One region of the Kitasatospora saccharophila genome, then DNA from elsewhere that is predicted to be linked to it. Evidence: riboswitches for the same ligand, from Rfam matches in the RefSeq annotation. Region 1 holds a riboswitch; each other region holds the start of a gene.
What was found. Region 1 has a riboswitch for cyclic di-AMP ahead of ABD345_RS05340 (transglycosylase family protein). Riboswitches for the same ligand answer to the same signal wherever they lie in the genome.
Positions count from the first base shown of each region.

Region 2: linked by a shared signal. The riboswitch ahead of ABD345_RS24345 (C40 family peptidase) and the one ahead of ABD345_RS05340 (transglycosylase family protein) in region 1 are both predicted to bind cyclic di-AMP.
Region 3: linked by a shared signal. The riboswitch ahead of ABD345_RS20780 (transglycosylase family protein) and the one ahead of ABD345_RS05340 (transglycosylase family protein) in region 1 are both predicted to bind cyclic di-AMP.
Region 4: linked by a shared signal. The riboswitch ahead of ABD345_RS28920 (M23 family metallopeptidase) and the one ahead of ABD345_RS05340 (transglycosylase family protein) in region 1 are both predicted to bind cyclic di-AMP.

Region 1 covers NZ_BAAANS010000005.1:13,110-16,928, forward strand. The annotation lists gene ABD345_RS05335 (hypothetical protein) at 1-1,167, opposite strand, end outside; cyclic di-AMP (ydaO/yuaA leader) riboswitch at 1,636-1,805, shown strand; gene ABD345_RS05340 (transglycosylase family protein) at 1,811-3,127, shown strand; gene ABD345_RS05345 (hypothetical protein) at 3,232-3,432, shown strand; gene ABD345_RS05350 (AMP-dependent synthetase/ligase) at 3,575-3,819, shown strand, end outside.
Region 2 covers NZ_BAAANS010000035.1:47,045-50,863, reverse strand. The annotation lists gene ABD345_RS24350 (C40 family peptidase) at 149-1,186, shown strand; cyclic di-AMP (ydaO/yuaA leader) riboswitch at 1,549-1,704, shown strand; gene ABD345_RS24345 (C40 family peptidase) at 1,715-2,785, shown strand; gene ABD345_RS24340 (C40 family peptidase) at 2,994-3,819, shown strand, end outside.
Region 3 covers NZ_BAAANS010000027.1:104,208-108,026, reverse strand. The annotation lists gene ABD345_RS20795 (nucleoside triphosphate pyrophosphohydrolase) at 1-285, shown strand, start outside; gene ABD345_RS20790 (SDR family NAD(P)-dependent oxidoreductase) at 418-837, opposite strand; gene ABD345_RS20785 (cytochrome P450 family protein) at 994-2,238, shown strand; cyclic di-AMP (ydaO/yuaA leader) riboswitch at 2,491-2,669, shown strand; gene ABD345_RS20780 (transglycosylase family protein) at 2,673-3,383, shown strand; gene eno (phosphopyruvate hydratase) at 3,675-3,819, shown strand, end outside.
Region 4 covers NZ_BAAANS010000047.1:39,123-42,941, reverse strand. The annotation lists gene ABD345_RS28925 (SDR family oxidoreductase) at 1-325, shown strand, start outside; gene ABD345_RS28920 (M23 family metallopeptidase) at 397-1,200, opposite strand; cyclic di-AMP (ydaO/yuaA leader) riboswitch at 1,211-1,373, opposite strand; gene ABD345_RS28915 (YiaA/YiaB family inner membrane protein) at 1,600-1,890, shown strand; gene ABD345_RS28910 (alpha/beta fold hydrolase) at 2,068-2,931, shown strand; gene ABD345_RS28905 (TetR-like C-terminal domain-containing protein) at 2,931-3,515, shown strand; gene ABD345_RS28900 (hypothetical protein) at 3,547-3,738, shown strand.

The DNA.
Region 1 (3,819 bases):
GCTGCCGGTGTCGCGGACCACCACGCCCTCGACCACGGTGCCGCGCGAGGTGTCCAGCAGCATGTGGAAGTGCAGCCCGTACCGGCCGAGCACCGGCTCGGTGACCGGCTTGCCGTTCCAGCTGTCCTTCCCGTTCGCCCGCGGCCCGAGCCAGCGCAGCGCGGCGTGCCGGACGTCGGCGGGCCGGCTGGAGGTGAGGTGGACGTGCGCCCGGCCGTTCTCGGTGCCCTCGATCCGGACGTTGCGGCTGAGGTTGAGCACCTCGGCGCCGAAGGTCGCGCCGCCGCCGAGCGCCACCCGGGGGTGGGCGTTCTTCAGCGGGCCGGTCAGCGTGACGGTGGCGCCGTCGACCCGCTCGACGGTCACCAGGTCGTACGAGGTGGAGAAGTCGTCGGTGTCGGGCGGCGCGGTGGGGGTGACGGCCAGTTCGTCGCCGGGCTGCCAGCCGGTGGGGGCGGCGGCCAGCTTGATCGTGCTGTCGCCGGGCTTCAGCGCGGTGGCGGCGCGGGTCCAGGCGGTGCGGGGGGCGCCGTCCAGCCGCAGGTAGCCCTGGCCGGTGACCCACAGGCCGGTGTCGGTGTCGACGACCGTCATGCCGCCGCCGGCGAAGCGGCGCTCGTCGACCTCGGGGAAGCGCAGGACGTGGGTGTGCGCGCCGTCGGGGGCGAGCGCCAGGGTGCCGCGCACCTCGACGTTGCCGCTGCTGGCCAGGGTCAGCGACCGGTCCGCGGCGAACACCAGCGAGCCGGTCGGTTCCACCAGCAGCGAGCCGACCTTCGCGTCGGCGTCCAGCACCACCCGGTCGGTGATCCGCACCGCGCTGCCGGGCCCGGGCAGCCGTCCGCCCCAGCCCCCGGCGTCCGACCACTTGCGGCCGCCCTGGTCGACCGGCGGGGGTGGCGGGGGCGGCGCGGACGGTCGCGGGCTCCCGGACGCGGGCGGCGGGGCGCCGGTGCCGTGCCGGTGGCCCGCCGGGCTGCCGCTGCCGCCGCCCGGGGCGGGCCGCGCGGCGGGCTCGTCGGCCCCCGCCAGGGACTGCCGCAGGACCACTCCCCCGCCGAGCGCCGTCACCGTCCCGACCGCCAGCCAGGTCAGCATCCTGCGCCGCCCGACCAGCGGCCGCCGGTGCCGCGCCGGCGGCTGCTCGCCGTTCCGCTGCTGTTCCACCTCGGCCGCCCTTCCGGGGCCCGCGACCCCGCGTCGTCGGGGGCAGCATAGGCAGAACGGCCACCGAAAAGCGGCGACTTCCGTTTCGCTTAAGCATCCTGACGTACCGTCAGTCATCAGTTCGACCATTCGGCCACGGCCCCGCCGCGGGCCCCGGCGCACCGGACGAATCAGAAATCGGGCACAAATGCCTCTCGAGAAACCATCACATATGCCGAATATTCACTCACCGATCAGCATAACGCCCAAAACGGGCACAAGATCAGCTATCGCCTGACGCGCGGCCAGGCCCGGTCAGCGGTGCGGGAGTTCGCCGAATGCTCCTTGGTCGCGAATTTCGCACACCGTGACGGCGGTCACAGGCATTTGCGAATCATCCTTAATTCCGCTTAATCTCCTGCCCACGTTCGTGGACACACGAACCCAGTTCACCCGGAACGCCGAGTCCTGCCGCCGGGTGGGCCGGCTCATGCATCAACGCACCACGGCAGGGGCGGGGGAACCAGGTAAGTCGCCCCGGGCGGCCGAGAGGCCGTACGGGGCTTGGGGTGAAGCCGGGCGCACCACGCGGTGCGCGCGGCCGGGCAACTCCAGCCCGAATCCGACAGCTCACCTCGCAGGCGTGGGAGAGGAACGCTTCTTCATGCTGCCCATCAGCGCCAAGCGAGCCCGTCGACTGATCGCCACCACCGGCGTCGTCGGCATCGGCCTCACCATCCCCTGCCTGACCACCGGCACCGCCTCCGCCGCCACCGTGGCGACCTGGGACAAGGTCGCGCAGTGCGAGTCCAGCGGCAACTGGTCCATCAACACCGGCAACGGCTTCTACGGTGGCCTGCAGTTCACCTCCTCCACCTGGGCCGAGTTCGGCGGCACCGCGTACGCCTCGCGCGCCGACCTGGCCACCAAGGACCAGCAGATCGCCGTCGCCGAGAAGGTGCTGGCCGTCCAGGGCCCCGGCGCCTGGCCGGTCTGCTCCGTCCAGGCCGGTCTGACCAAGGGCGGCGCCGCCCCCCAGGTCGACACCTCCGGCTCCTCGTCCTCGTCCACCGCCACCACCACCGGCTCGGACAGCAGCAGCTCCTCGCAGTCGCAGTCGCAGTCGCAGTCGCAGTCCAGCGGCAGCAGCAAGGGCCAGTCCCAGCACTCCTGGTCGCAGGGCAAGTCGCAGGCCCAGACCCAGACCCAGCAGAGCGCCCCGGCCGCCACCGACACCCAGTCGGCCGGCAGCTACACCGTCGTGGCGGGCGACTGGCTGTCCGCCATCGCGCAGAGCCAGCACGTGGACGGCGGCTGGCAGAAGCTGTACGACCTGAACCGCTCGGTCCTCACCGAGGGCCCGGACGTGATCTACCCGGGTCAGCAGCTCTCGCTGGGCGGCGGCAGCAGCACCGCGCAGCAGTCCGCGCCGGCCACCAAGTCCTCCTCCTCGTACAAGGGCTCGTCCTGGAAGAACGGCGGCTCCACCGCCAAGTCCTCCACCACCAAGTCCTCCACCACCAAGTCCTCGACCGGCACCGCGAGCACCGCCACCACCACGGCGAAGACCGCGACCACCACCACGACCGCCACCACCGCGACCACCGCCACCAAGGCGACCGGCTCCAAGGCCGCGGCGATCGACTTCGCGCTGTCCAAGCTCGGCCAGGCGTACGTCTACGGCGGCACCGGCAACGGCGGCTGGGACTGCTCGGGCCTGACCCAGGCCGCGTTCCGCCAGGCCGGCATCAGCCTGCCGCGCGTCGCCGCCGACCAGGCGGACTACTCGACCCGCGTCTCGCTGGACAGCCTGCAGCCGGGCGACCTGCTGTTCTGGTCCAACAACGGCGCCAACTCGGGCGTCTACCACGTCGCGCTGTACATCGGCGACGGCAAGTACGTCGAGGCCGCGAACCCGCGCTCCGGCGTCCGCACCGAGACCATCGCCGACTGGGCCCCCGACTTCGCGGGCCGCGTCTGATCCGCGAGCGGTGAACCGCCGCTGCCCCCGGGGACCCTGGTCGGCCCCGGGGGCAGCGGCCTATCCTCGCCCTGAGAGAAGGCTCGACGACCGGGAGCGGCGGCATGGCGAAGGTGACGATCACGCTGGACGCGGACCTGGCCCTGGAAGTGATGATGCGGGCCGGCACCACCTCCCCCCAGGACGCGGTGGAACTGGTCCTGCGCGACTACCTCTCCACCGACCGCCGCACCATCGCCCGCACCGGCGGCACCCGCGACGGCGAACGCCTCCTCCCCAAGCCCCCCACCCCCGAAGAGGGCTGACGCCCCGACGAGAGCCCTGCCCCTGACGGCGCTCCCCTGGTGGCGCAAGTGCCGCAACTGTCAAGTAACTTACCGTCTAGTAAGTTTACTGGCGAGTACATACCCTGGGCGGACCCCCACCCCCGTCCAAGGGAGTTCGCTCATGGCACACCCCCTCGCCCGTGCCGCCCGCGCCGCCCGTCCGCCCGTGGAGGTGCTGCGCACCGGCGACCGGGTGGTCGAGGCCAGGGCCGCGTACCTGGTGCCGCCGCCCGCGGGCGGGAACCTGGGCGACCTGCCGTTCCGCAACGCGGAGGCCGCGCCGGAGGCGGTGGTGCTGTCCCGCCGCCGGCCGGACGGCTCCTGGCGGGGGGTGACGGCCCGGGAGTTCGCCGAGCAGGTCGCGGC
Region 2 (3,819 bases), on a different contig from region 1:
CGGTCCGGTGAAGGGGGGCGGGTGCCCGGGACCGGAAGCCCCCCGGGAGTGGACGCGGGGGTGGGGACTTCACTAGGGTCTGGCGTCAAACCTATATTCCGGACCATCACTCTTTGGGGTGAGTCCAGCAGGAAGAAGGAGCACCCCCTTGGCCTCCCACCGCCGTCCCAAGCAGCCGAGCCGTGCGCGGATCTCCGTGTTCACCGCCGCCGCCGCGACCGCGGTCGCCCTGACGGCCCAGGCCAGCGCGCACGCCGCCCCGGCCCAGCCGAACAAGGACGAGGTCAAGGCGCAGGTCGACAAGCTGCTGGAGGAGCAGGAGCAGGCGGCCGAGAAGTACAACGGCGCCAAGGAGCGGGCCGACCAGCTGCGCAAGCAGGCCAGCGACCTGCAGGACCAGGTGGCCCGCGGCCAGGAGCAGTTGACCGAGCTGGCCTCCGGGCTCGCGGCGGTGGCCGGGGACCAGTACCGGCAGGGCGGTGTCGACCCGTCGATGCAGCTGATGCTCTCCGCCGACCCGGACCAGTACCTGACCAAGGCGTCCTCCTTCGACCAGGCCGCCAGCACCCAGGCCGAGACGCTCAAGTCCCTCAAGGACCAGCAGCGCCGCCTGGACCAGCAGAAGCAGGAGGCCGCGGCCGTCCTGCACGAGCTGGACACCCAGACCCAGGCGCTCAACGACGCCAAGAACGACGTGAACAGCAAGCTCGCCGAGGCGCAGAAGCTGCTCTCCAAGCTGAACGCCGCGGACCGGGCCGCGATCCTCCAGGGCAGCGGCGGCACCGCCTCGCGCAGCGCCTCCCGGGTCGACCCGTCCACCCTGCCGCAGGCCAGCGGCTACGCGGCGACCGCGGTGGCGGCCGCGCTCGGCAAGCAGGGCTCGCCGTACGTCTGGGGCGCCACCGGTGCGAGCACCTTCGACTGCTCGGGCCTGATGGTGTGGGCCTACAAGCAGGCCGGCGTCTCGCTGCCGCGCACCTCGCAGTCGCAGGGCAGCTACGGCGTGAACGTGGGCACCGACTGGCACAACGCGCAGCCCGGCGACCTGGTCGTCTACTACAGCGACCGGCACCACGTCGGCATGTACATCGGCAACGGCCTGGTGGTGCACGCCCCGCGCACCGGTGACGTGGTGAAGACGATGAAGGTCGACACCCTGCCGATCTCCACCATCCGCCGGGTCTGACGGTCCGAAGAATCGGACAAACGCCCCATAGGGCGACAACTGACGCATCGTGACACGCCCGGACGGGTCGAGATCCCCCTGTGATCCGCGACACGTCCGGGCGAGGCATTTCCCGACCGTATCGTGAGAATTATTACGCTCTGTGTAAGTAATCGATCACGTTCGGTCAGATTCCTCGCGGTATTTGATTCAGAATCAGATTTTTTTCCGACAAGGATTTGAACGGATCACGGATCGGTTACTAGGGTCGTGCTTCGACCACCGCAGAGTCGATCGCCCAAGGGGGGCGGCGGCGGGGGTCGCCGCCGAGTCCGTGACGCAGCGGGCAGACCGTCAACACCGGGTCTGCCGACGGGGATACCCCTGCGGGGGTGCTGTCTAACGGAGCCGGGGAACCACGTTCCCCCGGGGTGAATCGGCGCCGGGACGGCCGCGTGCGGTCGGTGAGGCGTCGTAGGGCACATCTCTTCCGGCCCGAACCCGTCAGCTCACCCGGTAGGCGGTGTGAGGAAGAAGGAGTCCGCCTTCGTGGCGTCCCATCGCCGTCCCAAGCCCGTCGGCCGTGCCCGGGTCTCGATTCTCACTGCCACCGCCGCCGCTGCCGTGGCGCTGTCCGCCCAGGGCGGCGCGCACGCCGACCCCGCGCCCACCAAGGACCAGGTCAAGCAGCAGGTCGACCAGCTCAACGAGCAGGCCGAGGTCAAGACGGAGGCGCTCAACGCCTCCGTCGAGAAGCAGCAGGAGCTGCAGAAGCAGGTCGGCCAGCTCCAGGACCAGCTCGCCCGGCAGCAGGAGCAGGTGACCACCGCGCAGGAGGGCCTGGCGGGCATCGCCGCCGAGCAGTACCGCAGCGGCAGCATGCCGCAGACCATGCAGCTGATGCTCTCCAGCAGCCCGGACTCGTTCCTCGGGGAGGCCGGCACGCTGAACGCGGTCGGCTCCACCCAGGCGGACCTGCTCAAGACCTTCAAGTCCGAGCAGGCCAAGCTCGACGCCCAGCGCAAGGAGGCCGAGTCCAAGCTCGCCGAGCTGGACACCACCACCAAGGCCCTGCAGGCCGACAAGGACGACGTCAAGGCGAAGCTGGCCAAGGCCCAGGAGCTGCTCAACACGCTGACCCAGCAGGAGCGCGACCAGCTCGCCGCCGCCGAGGCGAAGGCCGCCGCGGACGCCAAGGCGAAGGCCGACGCCGCGCAGCGCGCCTCCCGCGACACCGTCCGGGTGGAGCTGAACGCCCCGGCGTCCTCCAGCTTCTCGGGCAACGCGGTCGGCGCGGCGGTCTCCAAGCTCGGCAGCTGGTACTCCTACGGCGCGGCCGGTCCGAGCACCTTCGACTGCTCCGGCCTGATGCAGTGGGCCTACAAGCAGGCCGGCGTGTCGATCCCGCGCACCTCGCAGGCGCAGGCCGGGGCCGGGACCAACCTGGGCACCGACATCGCCAACGCCCGCCCGGGCGACCTGATCATCTACTACGGCGACCAGCACCACGTCGGCATGTACGTCGGCAACGGGCAGATCGTCCACGCCCCGCACACCGGCGCGCAGGTCCGCTACGAGTCGGCGACGGTCATGCCGATCAACCGGATCGTCCGGATCTGACGGTCCGGCACGGCCTCCGGCCCGGTACCCCGCAGGGGGTGCCGGGCCGTTCTCGTCCTGGCGTCCGATTCGCGGTCAAATATTCGTTCCTGTCGGGGTTTGGACTGGATCGATCCGACTCGCTAACCTCTGCCCCCGGGCCCCCGCGAGGACGGCCGTCCGACGGCGGACGGCGGCGGAGGCCGGCCGCAGAACGGAGCCGTCGCACGTGTCCGTGCACCGTCGCACCCCGCTGCCCGGCGTCCAGCGCCTGGCCCGCGCCCTGGCGCTCACCGCCGCCGCCACCGGCGCGCTCGGGCTGACCGTCGGAGGGGCCGCCGCCGCCCCGCTCAGCCCGGCCGAGCCGGTGAGCCGCGGCGAGGTCAAGACCCAGGTCGACCAGCTCTACGAGGAGGCCGAGCAGGCGTCCGAGAAGTACAACGCCGCCCAGGAGCGGCAGCAGCGGCTCCAGGCCGAGGCCGGCAGCCTGCAGGACCAGGTCGCCGCCGGGCAGGAGGAGCTGAACCGGATGCGCGGCGACCTGGCCGCCGTCGCCGCCGACCAGTACCGGTCCCAGGGCGTGGACCCCACCGTCCGGCTGATGCTCGACCAGGACCCCTCCGGCTACCTGACCGGCGCCCGCTCGCTCGAACAGGCCACCTCCCGGCAGGCCGAGAGCCTGCGCGAGCTCGCCGAGCGGCAGCGCCGGCTGGAGGAGCGGCGGCACGAGGCCGGCGCCAAGCTCGCCGAGCTGGAGCAGGCCCGGCGGCAGCTGTCCGCCGCCAAGGAGGACGTCCGGCAGCGGCTGGCCAGGGCCCAGCAGCTGCTGAACGGCCTCGCCCCCGCCGAGCGGGCCAGGATGGCCGCCGACGACGCCCACGAGGCCCGGCGGCGCGCCACCCGCGGCACCGACCGGATCGACCTCGGCGACCAGCCGCCCTCCTCGGACCGCGCCGCCACCGCGCTGGCCGCCGCGCTCTCCAAGATCGGCTCCCCGTACGTCTACGGATCCACCGGGCCGGGCACCTTCGACTGCTCCGGTCTGATGTACTGGT
Region 3 (3,819 bases), on a different contig from region 1:
GAGAAGCAGCGCGAATCGGTGCTCGACGGCGTGCCCTCCGGCCTGCCCGCGCTGGCGTACGCGGCCAAACTGGTCTCCCGGGTGCGCCGGGCGCACTTCACCGGCGTGCCGGACGCGCCGTACCGGCTGCCCGCCGAGCTGACCGCCGAGACCGCGGGCGAGCTGCTGCTGGCCGTCGCCCAGCAGGCGCACGACCGGGGCGTCGACGTGGACGCGGCGCTGCGCGCGGCGGCCCGCCGCTACCGCGCGGCGGTCCGGGCGGCGGAGGGGCTGGCGGAGGAGTAGAGGGCAGGGCCGCCGCCCGGTGGCACGCGGGCCGCGGCGATGTCCTTCGTCCTGCTCTTCGCGGACTTCTCGACCACCATCAACCTCATCGGCAACGGCATCTACGTGCTGCCGCGGGAGCTGCTGCCGGCCCTAGCCGGCCAGCGGGACGTCGGCGACCGGGCGGCGCTGGGTCGGGACGACCTCGCCGATGGCCTCGCCGACCAGGGCGAGGACCTCGGCCAGCGGGTCGAGGTGGCCGGGCAGGTCGGCGAGCTGGACGATCCGCTCGCCGTCCGGGCCGGCGACCGCGAACAGGTCGATCGGGCCGAGGTGCTTGACGGCGGTGTCGACCAGCGCGGCGATGTCCGCCGGGTGGTGGATGTCGCCGGAGACGCCGACCACCGGGCAGCCGGGGCGGTCGAGTTCGGCGGCCAGGTCCTCGGCGATGCCGGGGCGCAGGTCGGCGATGAGCAGGCCGGCGGCGCCGGCGGCGGAGAACCGGCGGGCCAGGTCGGCCCCCGAACCCCCGTCGAGCACCGCGATGACCACCACTGCCCCGGCTACTCGCATGGCCTGCTCCCCTTTCAGAGCGCGCACCCGTGGCCGACCCGCACGCCGCCCACGGTGGTTATCGGAGGATCGTAGGCTCGCCCCGACGCTCCGCAACAGGGATTACCCACCAGGTGACCAGACTCACGCACCGGCGCTTCCCGATACGGTCAAGACATGCCAGACCAGCCCCACGCACCCCAGCCGCCACTGTTCACCTGGGAGTTCGCCGCCGACCCCTACCCGGCGTACGCCTGGCTGCGGGAGCACGCGCCGGTGCACCGCACCACCCTGCCGAGCGGGGTCGACGCCTGGCTGGTCACCCGCTACGCGGACGCCCGGCAGGCGCTCGCGGACGCCCGGCTGTCCAAGAACCCGGCGCACCACAGCGAGCAGGCCCACCGCAGCGGCCGGGTCGGCATCCCCGGCGAGCGGCAGGCCGACCTGATGACCCACCTGCTGAACATCGACCCGCCGGACCACACCCGGCTGCGCCGGCTGGTCTCCAAGGCGTTCACCCCGCGCCGGGTGGCCGAGTTCGAACCGCGGGTGCGGGAGATCACCGACCGGCTGATCGACTCCTTCGCCGGCCGCGGCGAGGCCGACCTGATCCACGAGTTCGCCTTCCCGCTCCCCATCTACGCGATCTGCGACCTGCTCGGCGTCCCGGCCGAGGACCAGGACGACCTGCGCGACTGGGCCGGGATGATGATCCGACACGTGGGCGGTAAGAGGGGAGGGGTCGGCCGGGCCGTCAAGCAGATCCGCGGCTACCTGGCCGACCTGATCCACCGCAAGCGCGCCGACCTCGGCGACGACCTGATCTCCGGCCTGATCCGGGCCAGCGACCACGGCGAGCACCTGAGCGAGAACGAGGCCGCGGCGATGGCCTTCATCTTGCTTTTCGCCGGGTTCGAGACCACCATCAACCTCATCGGCAATGGCATGTACGCGCTGCTGCGCAGCCCGGACCAGCGCACCCTGCTCCAGGAGTCGCTGGGGCGCGGCGAGTCCGGCCTGCTGGAGACCGGCGTCGAGGAACTGCTGCGCTACGACGGCCCGGTGGAGCTGGCCACCTGGCGGTTCGCCACCGCGCCGCTGGCCATCGGCGGGGTGGAGATCCCGGTCGGCGACCCGGTGCTGGTGGTGCTGGCCGCGGCGGACCGCGACCCGGCCCGGTTCTCCGCCGAGAACACCCTCGACCTGGCCCGCTCGGACAACCCGCACCTGGGTTTCGGTCACGGCATCCACTACTGCATCGGCGCCCCGCTGGCCCGGCTTGAGGGGCAGCGCGCGATCGGCAGCCTACTGACCAGGCTTCCGGACGTTCGGTTGGCGGCCGATCCGGCCGAGCTGCGCTGGCGGGGCGGGCTGATCATGCGCGGTCTGCGCGACCTCCCGGTCTCCTTCACGCCCCGCTGACGCCGTTTCAGCACCCGCGACACGCCGCCGCGCAGGGCCGACGACACGCCGGGGCGGGGGCGCGCGTCGCACGCCTGCTCGGAATCAATCCGGACATACCGGGATCGTTCGTGTACGTGACACGAAGATCCGTGATTTCGGCGTGATCATGGTGATATGAGCTTGTGATTGCTCGTCAGCTTTGCCTACTCTCCGACATGCCCGCAGCTGCGGGCCCCGATCGCGGCACGCCGAGTCCTGTCCGCCGCGTCCTCGGGCCACCTACCAGGTACCGGACAGGAGCGGGGGAACCAGTGTGAACGCCGTGGTCCCAACGGCTTGGGGTGAAGCCGCCGAGCAACGGGCGCAACCGCGTCCGGAGCGTCCGGCGGCCGGGCCAGCCTCCCGGTCCGAACCCGACAGCTCACCTCGCAGGCGTGCGGAGAGGAAGTCCCGTGCTGTTCTCCAACGCTGCTCGTCACCGCCGTAGTACCAAGGCCGAGAAGGTCATCGCCGCCGCCGGCGTGGCCTCGGTCGGCCTGGCCCTGCCACTGCTCGCCGCCACCGGAGCGGCAGCCGCCCCCGTCGACACCTGGGACCGCGTGGCCCAGTGCGAGAGCGGCGGCAACTGGAACATCAACACCGGCAACGGTTTCTACGGCGGCCTGCAGTTCACCTCCTCCACCTGGCGCGCCTTCGGCGGCGGCCAGTACGCGGCCCGCGCCGACCAGGCCAGCCGCGCCCAGCAGATCGCGGTGGCCGAGCGGGTGCTCGCCGCCCAGGGCCCCGGCGCCTGGCCGGTCTGCTCCAAGCGGGCCGGCCTCGCCAAGGGCGGCGCGCCCGCCGACACCTCCGAGGACACCGCCTCGCGCTCCCAGGAGCGCCCGACCGCGCCCCAGCAGCCGAAGAGCTCGCCGTCGAAGAAGCCGGCCGAGCCCGCTGCCAAGCCCCAGGCCCCCGCCGCCGAACCCCAGGCCGCCCCGCAGAACAGCGCCCCGCAGGCCGCGCCCGCCGGCGGCTACACCGTCCAGGACGGCGACACGCTCTCCGGCATCGCCGCCGCGCGGAACGTGTCCGGCGGCTGGGAGCGGATCTACCAGGCCAACCACGAGCTGATCGGCGCCGACCCCGACCTGATCCTGCCCGGCCAGGTGCTCTCCCTCTGAGCCCGGCCCGGCACCGGTCCCGGCAGGTGGGACGCCCCGGCCCGGCGGCCTGACGAGGCCCCGCCGCAGCCCTGACGAGGGCCGCGTCCCCTGACCGTCCGTCCGCTCCCGGCGCGTGCGCAGCAGTTCGCGCCGCCGGGAGCGGCGGAGCGGGCGTCAAACAGGTGAACTACCGACGAGTAGCCGGGCCACACCGTGAGACGGGGCCCGGCCGGGCGTGGCCGCACGGCGCTGTGCGGCTAGGCTCTGGTCGTAACGACCACACATCCGCTTCCGCTAGGAGATGCACTCGTGCCGTCCATTGATGTCGTCGTAGCCCGTGAGATCCTCGACTCCCGCGGCAACCCCACGGTCGAGGTCGAGGTCGGTCTCGACGACGGCAGCACCGGTCGCGCGGCCGTCCCGTCGGGTGCCTCCACCGGTGCCTTCGAGGCCC
Region 4 (3,819 bases), on a different contig from region 1:
GTCGATCGCGGCGCGGAACCTCTTCCCGACCTTCGCCGTCTACTCCGCGACCAAGGCGTACGTCACCCACCTCTCGCTGCACCTGCGGGCCGAGCTGGGCGCCAAGCGGGTCCGGGTCTCGGCGATCGAGCCCGGCATCGTCGACACCGAGCTCCAGTCGCACGTCACCGACCGGGGCGCGCTCGCCTGGCTGGACGGTTCCAAGGAGGCGATGGAGTGGCTCACCCCCGGCGACATCGCCAGGACGGTCGGCTTCCTGGCCGCCCTGCCGCCGCGGGTCAACCTCCAGCAGGTCACCGTGATGCCGACCGGCCAGGCGAGCTGAGGGCGCGACGGTCGTGCCGGGGCGTCGGCCGCGGTCCCGGGGTCAGCGGCCCCGGCGGTCGCGGCCGCCGGTCACGGCTGGAGGCCGAGGTGGCGGAGCCAGGGCAGCGGGTCGACCGGGGAGCCGTCGGCGAGGCGGACCTCCAGGTGGAGGTGCGGGGTGGTGGCGCTGCCGGTGGAGCCGACGGTGCCGAGGAGGGTGCCGGGCGCGGCCTCGCCGGGGGCGGCGGTGATCCGGGCGAGGTGGCAGTACCAGAGCTCGGTGCCGTCGGGGAGGGTCTGGACGACGCGGTAGCCGTAGGTGCCGGACCAGCCCGCGGCGGTGACGGTGCCGGCGGCGACGGCCGTGACGGGGGTGCCGGTGCGGGCGGCGAAGTCCAGCCCGTTGTGCAGGTGCGCCCAGTGCAGGCCGGCCTGCGAGAACCCGTCGCCCAGCCGGTAGCCGGTGAGCGGGAGGGCGGGTGCGGAGCGGTCGGTGCCGGGTGCGGCGGCCGTCGTGGTCGCCTCGGCCCGCCGGTCGGCACGCTTGGCCTCGGCCTCCTGGGCGGCGGCCAGCCGGGCGGACTCCTCGGCGTCGGTGCGCTGCCCGTCGGCCTGCTGCAGGATGCGGGCGGCGAGGGCGAGTCCGGGGTCGGCGGCGAGCAGGTCGTCGGAGACCTCGTCGGCGGCGGTGACCGGGGCCGGGGCGGGCGCGGGGGCGGCCTGGGCGGGAGCGGCGGCGAGACCGGTGGCGCCGAGCGCGGCGGTCATCGCGGTGACGCCCAGCAGGGGCGCGCCGGTGCGGGCCTGGCGGGGGAGCCGGTGCCGGACGGGCTCGGCCTCGACCGGGTGGTCGAGCAGCTGGGTGCCGGTGCTCTCGGTGTAGGTCGACGCCACGGGGGCGCGCTCCTTCCTTCCCTGCCGCCGACCGGGTTAGCTGACGGGTTCGGAGGTGGAAGGTCTCCTACGGTCGGGCCCAGGGCCGTCCCGATTCACCCCGGTGGAACGTGGTTCCCCGGCTCCTGGACCTGCCGCGGGGCAGGACCGGATGGATTAGGCGTGGCGCACGGTGCCGCATGGTTACGGCGTTGCCGACCGCGCTGCGTTATCAAACGTTAATCCTATGGACCCCATGATTCCAAGCGCCTTCCTGGGTGCAGTGAAAGTTTCCTGACGCCCTATGGGCGATTTGTGACGGTTCGTCGATGCACCCGGATCCGGCCATGACGGACCGTGACGGAGCAGTTGAGTATCCGTACTCACGACCTGCCCGCGCCCCGGCGGGACCCTGGCCCCATGACCGCTCCCGTACCCCGCCGCACCACGTCCGCCTACTACCTGCAGGCCGTCGCGTCCTTCGCGTTCGCGACCGCCGCCCTGGCCCTGGGGGTCGCCTACCTCCCGGTCAGCGCGTGGATGCGCGCCTTCCTCGCCGTCGGCCTGCTCTACCAGGTCACCTCCGCGTTCACGCTGGCCAAGGTGATCCGGGACCGCCAGGAGGAGGGCGCGATCACCAGCCGGGTCGACCAGGCCCGGCTGGAGAAGCTGCTCTCCGAGCACGACCCGTTCCGGGCCGACGGGATCTGAGCCGGACAGGGTCCGGGACGGACGGGGCCCGGGACGGACGGGATCCGGGGCGCGCCCGCCGACGGGCGCACCCGCCGGGCTTGACGGCTAAGGCTATTAGCCTTAGCTTTATGGCTATCGGCAGGAGCCGGGCACCGAGCCCGGAGCGCCGGACGACGCCCGCCCAGGAGGCCCGCGATGAACAGCACCCTCGGCACCACCACCCGGTACCTCGACGTCCCCGGCGGCCGGATCGCCTTCGACGACGCCGCCGGCCCCGGCACCCCGGTCGTCCTGCTGCCCGGCATGCTCGACCGGCGGGCCGTCTACCGCTTCCTCGCCCCGCTGCTGGGGGCCGCCGGGCACCGGGTGGTCACCATGGACCTGCGCGGCATGGGCGAGTCCTCCACCGGTTTCACCGACCACACCCCGGCGGCGATCGCGGACGACCTGGTGGCCCTGCTGGAGCACCTGGACCTGCGCGGCGCCGTCCTGGTGGGCAGCTCGTACACCGGCGCCACCGTGGTGCGGGCCGCGGCGCTCGCCCCCGAGCGGACCGGCGGGGTGGTGCTGGTCGACGCCTTCATCGAGAACCTGCCGCTGAACGCCTTCCAGAAGGCGCTGTTCGGCCTGGCCGCCCCGCTGGTCAGCGCCTTCCCGGGCCTGTGGGGCTCGATGCAGAAGTTCTACTACCCGGCCGCCGCCCGGCCCGCCGACTTCGAGGAGTACCGGGCCGGCCTGGCCGCGATGCTCCGCGAGCCGGCCCGCAAGGCGGCGCTGCGCGGCTACCTGAAGGGCGACTCGGCGCCGGTCGGCTGGTGCGCGGCGGTCGACGTGCCCGCGCTGGTGCTGATGGGCGAGCGGGATCCCGACTTCCCGGACCCGGAGCTGGTCGCCGACCGGCAGGCCGCCGCGCTGCGCGGCCGCAAGGTGATGATCGCCGGCGCCGGCCACTACCCGATGGCCGGCCGCCCGCAGGCCGTCGCCGACGCCCTGCTGCCCTTCCTCGCCGAGCTCGACGGCCCGGCCGGACCGACCGACGAGAACGGGACCGCCCGCTGATGCCCCGCGCCGGACTCTCCACCGCCGCCGTGGTGGACCACGCCCTGGAACTGATCGACGAGCGCGGCGCCGAGGCGCTGACCCTGGCCGCGGTCGCCGCCAGGGCCGGGGTGGCCACCCCGTCGCTGTACAAGCACGTGGCCGGCGGCCTGCCCGAACTGCGCCGCCTGGTCGCCGTCCGCACCACCGGGGAGCTGGCCGACCACCTGGCCGCCGCCGTCCTCGGGCACTCCCGGGACGGCGCGGTCCGCGCCCTGCTGGCCGCCTACGCCGGGTACGCCCTGGCGCACCCGCGGCGGTACGCGGCGCTGCCGCAGGTGCCGGACCCGGATCCGGGCCCGGAGCTGGTCGAGGCCGCCGAGCGGCTGGTGGGGGTGCTGTTCGCGGTGCTGCGCGGCTACGGGCTGGAGGGCTCGGAGGCGGTGCACGCGGTGCGGACGCTGCGGGCGGCGGCCCACGGGTACGCCTCGTTGACCACGGCGGGGGCGTTCCAGCTCGCCGAGGGCACCGACGTCACGCTGGAGCGGCTGACCGGGGTGCTGGTCGAGGGGCTGGCCAACTGGCCCGGCGGCGAAGGCCCGTGACCTCCCGGGGGCCTGCCGCGTTCTACCCGGTATGAAGAAGCGCAGCATGCTCGCCTTTGCCTCGCTCGCCGTCGGCGTGGTCGCCTCCCTCACCGCTCCCAGCGCGCACGCCGCGCCGGAGCACCGGGACGGGCTCGCCCCGCTGAAGGACGCCGTCTCCGCCCCGGACCTGTCGCTGGACGAGGACTTCGCGCAGACCGTCGCCGAGCTGCCGGGGGCCTGACGGCGCGGGTCGGCGCCCGTGCACACCTTTTCGCAACCTCCTCCCCATCATTTCGACACCGTCGGTGCGTAACACTGTCCT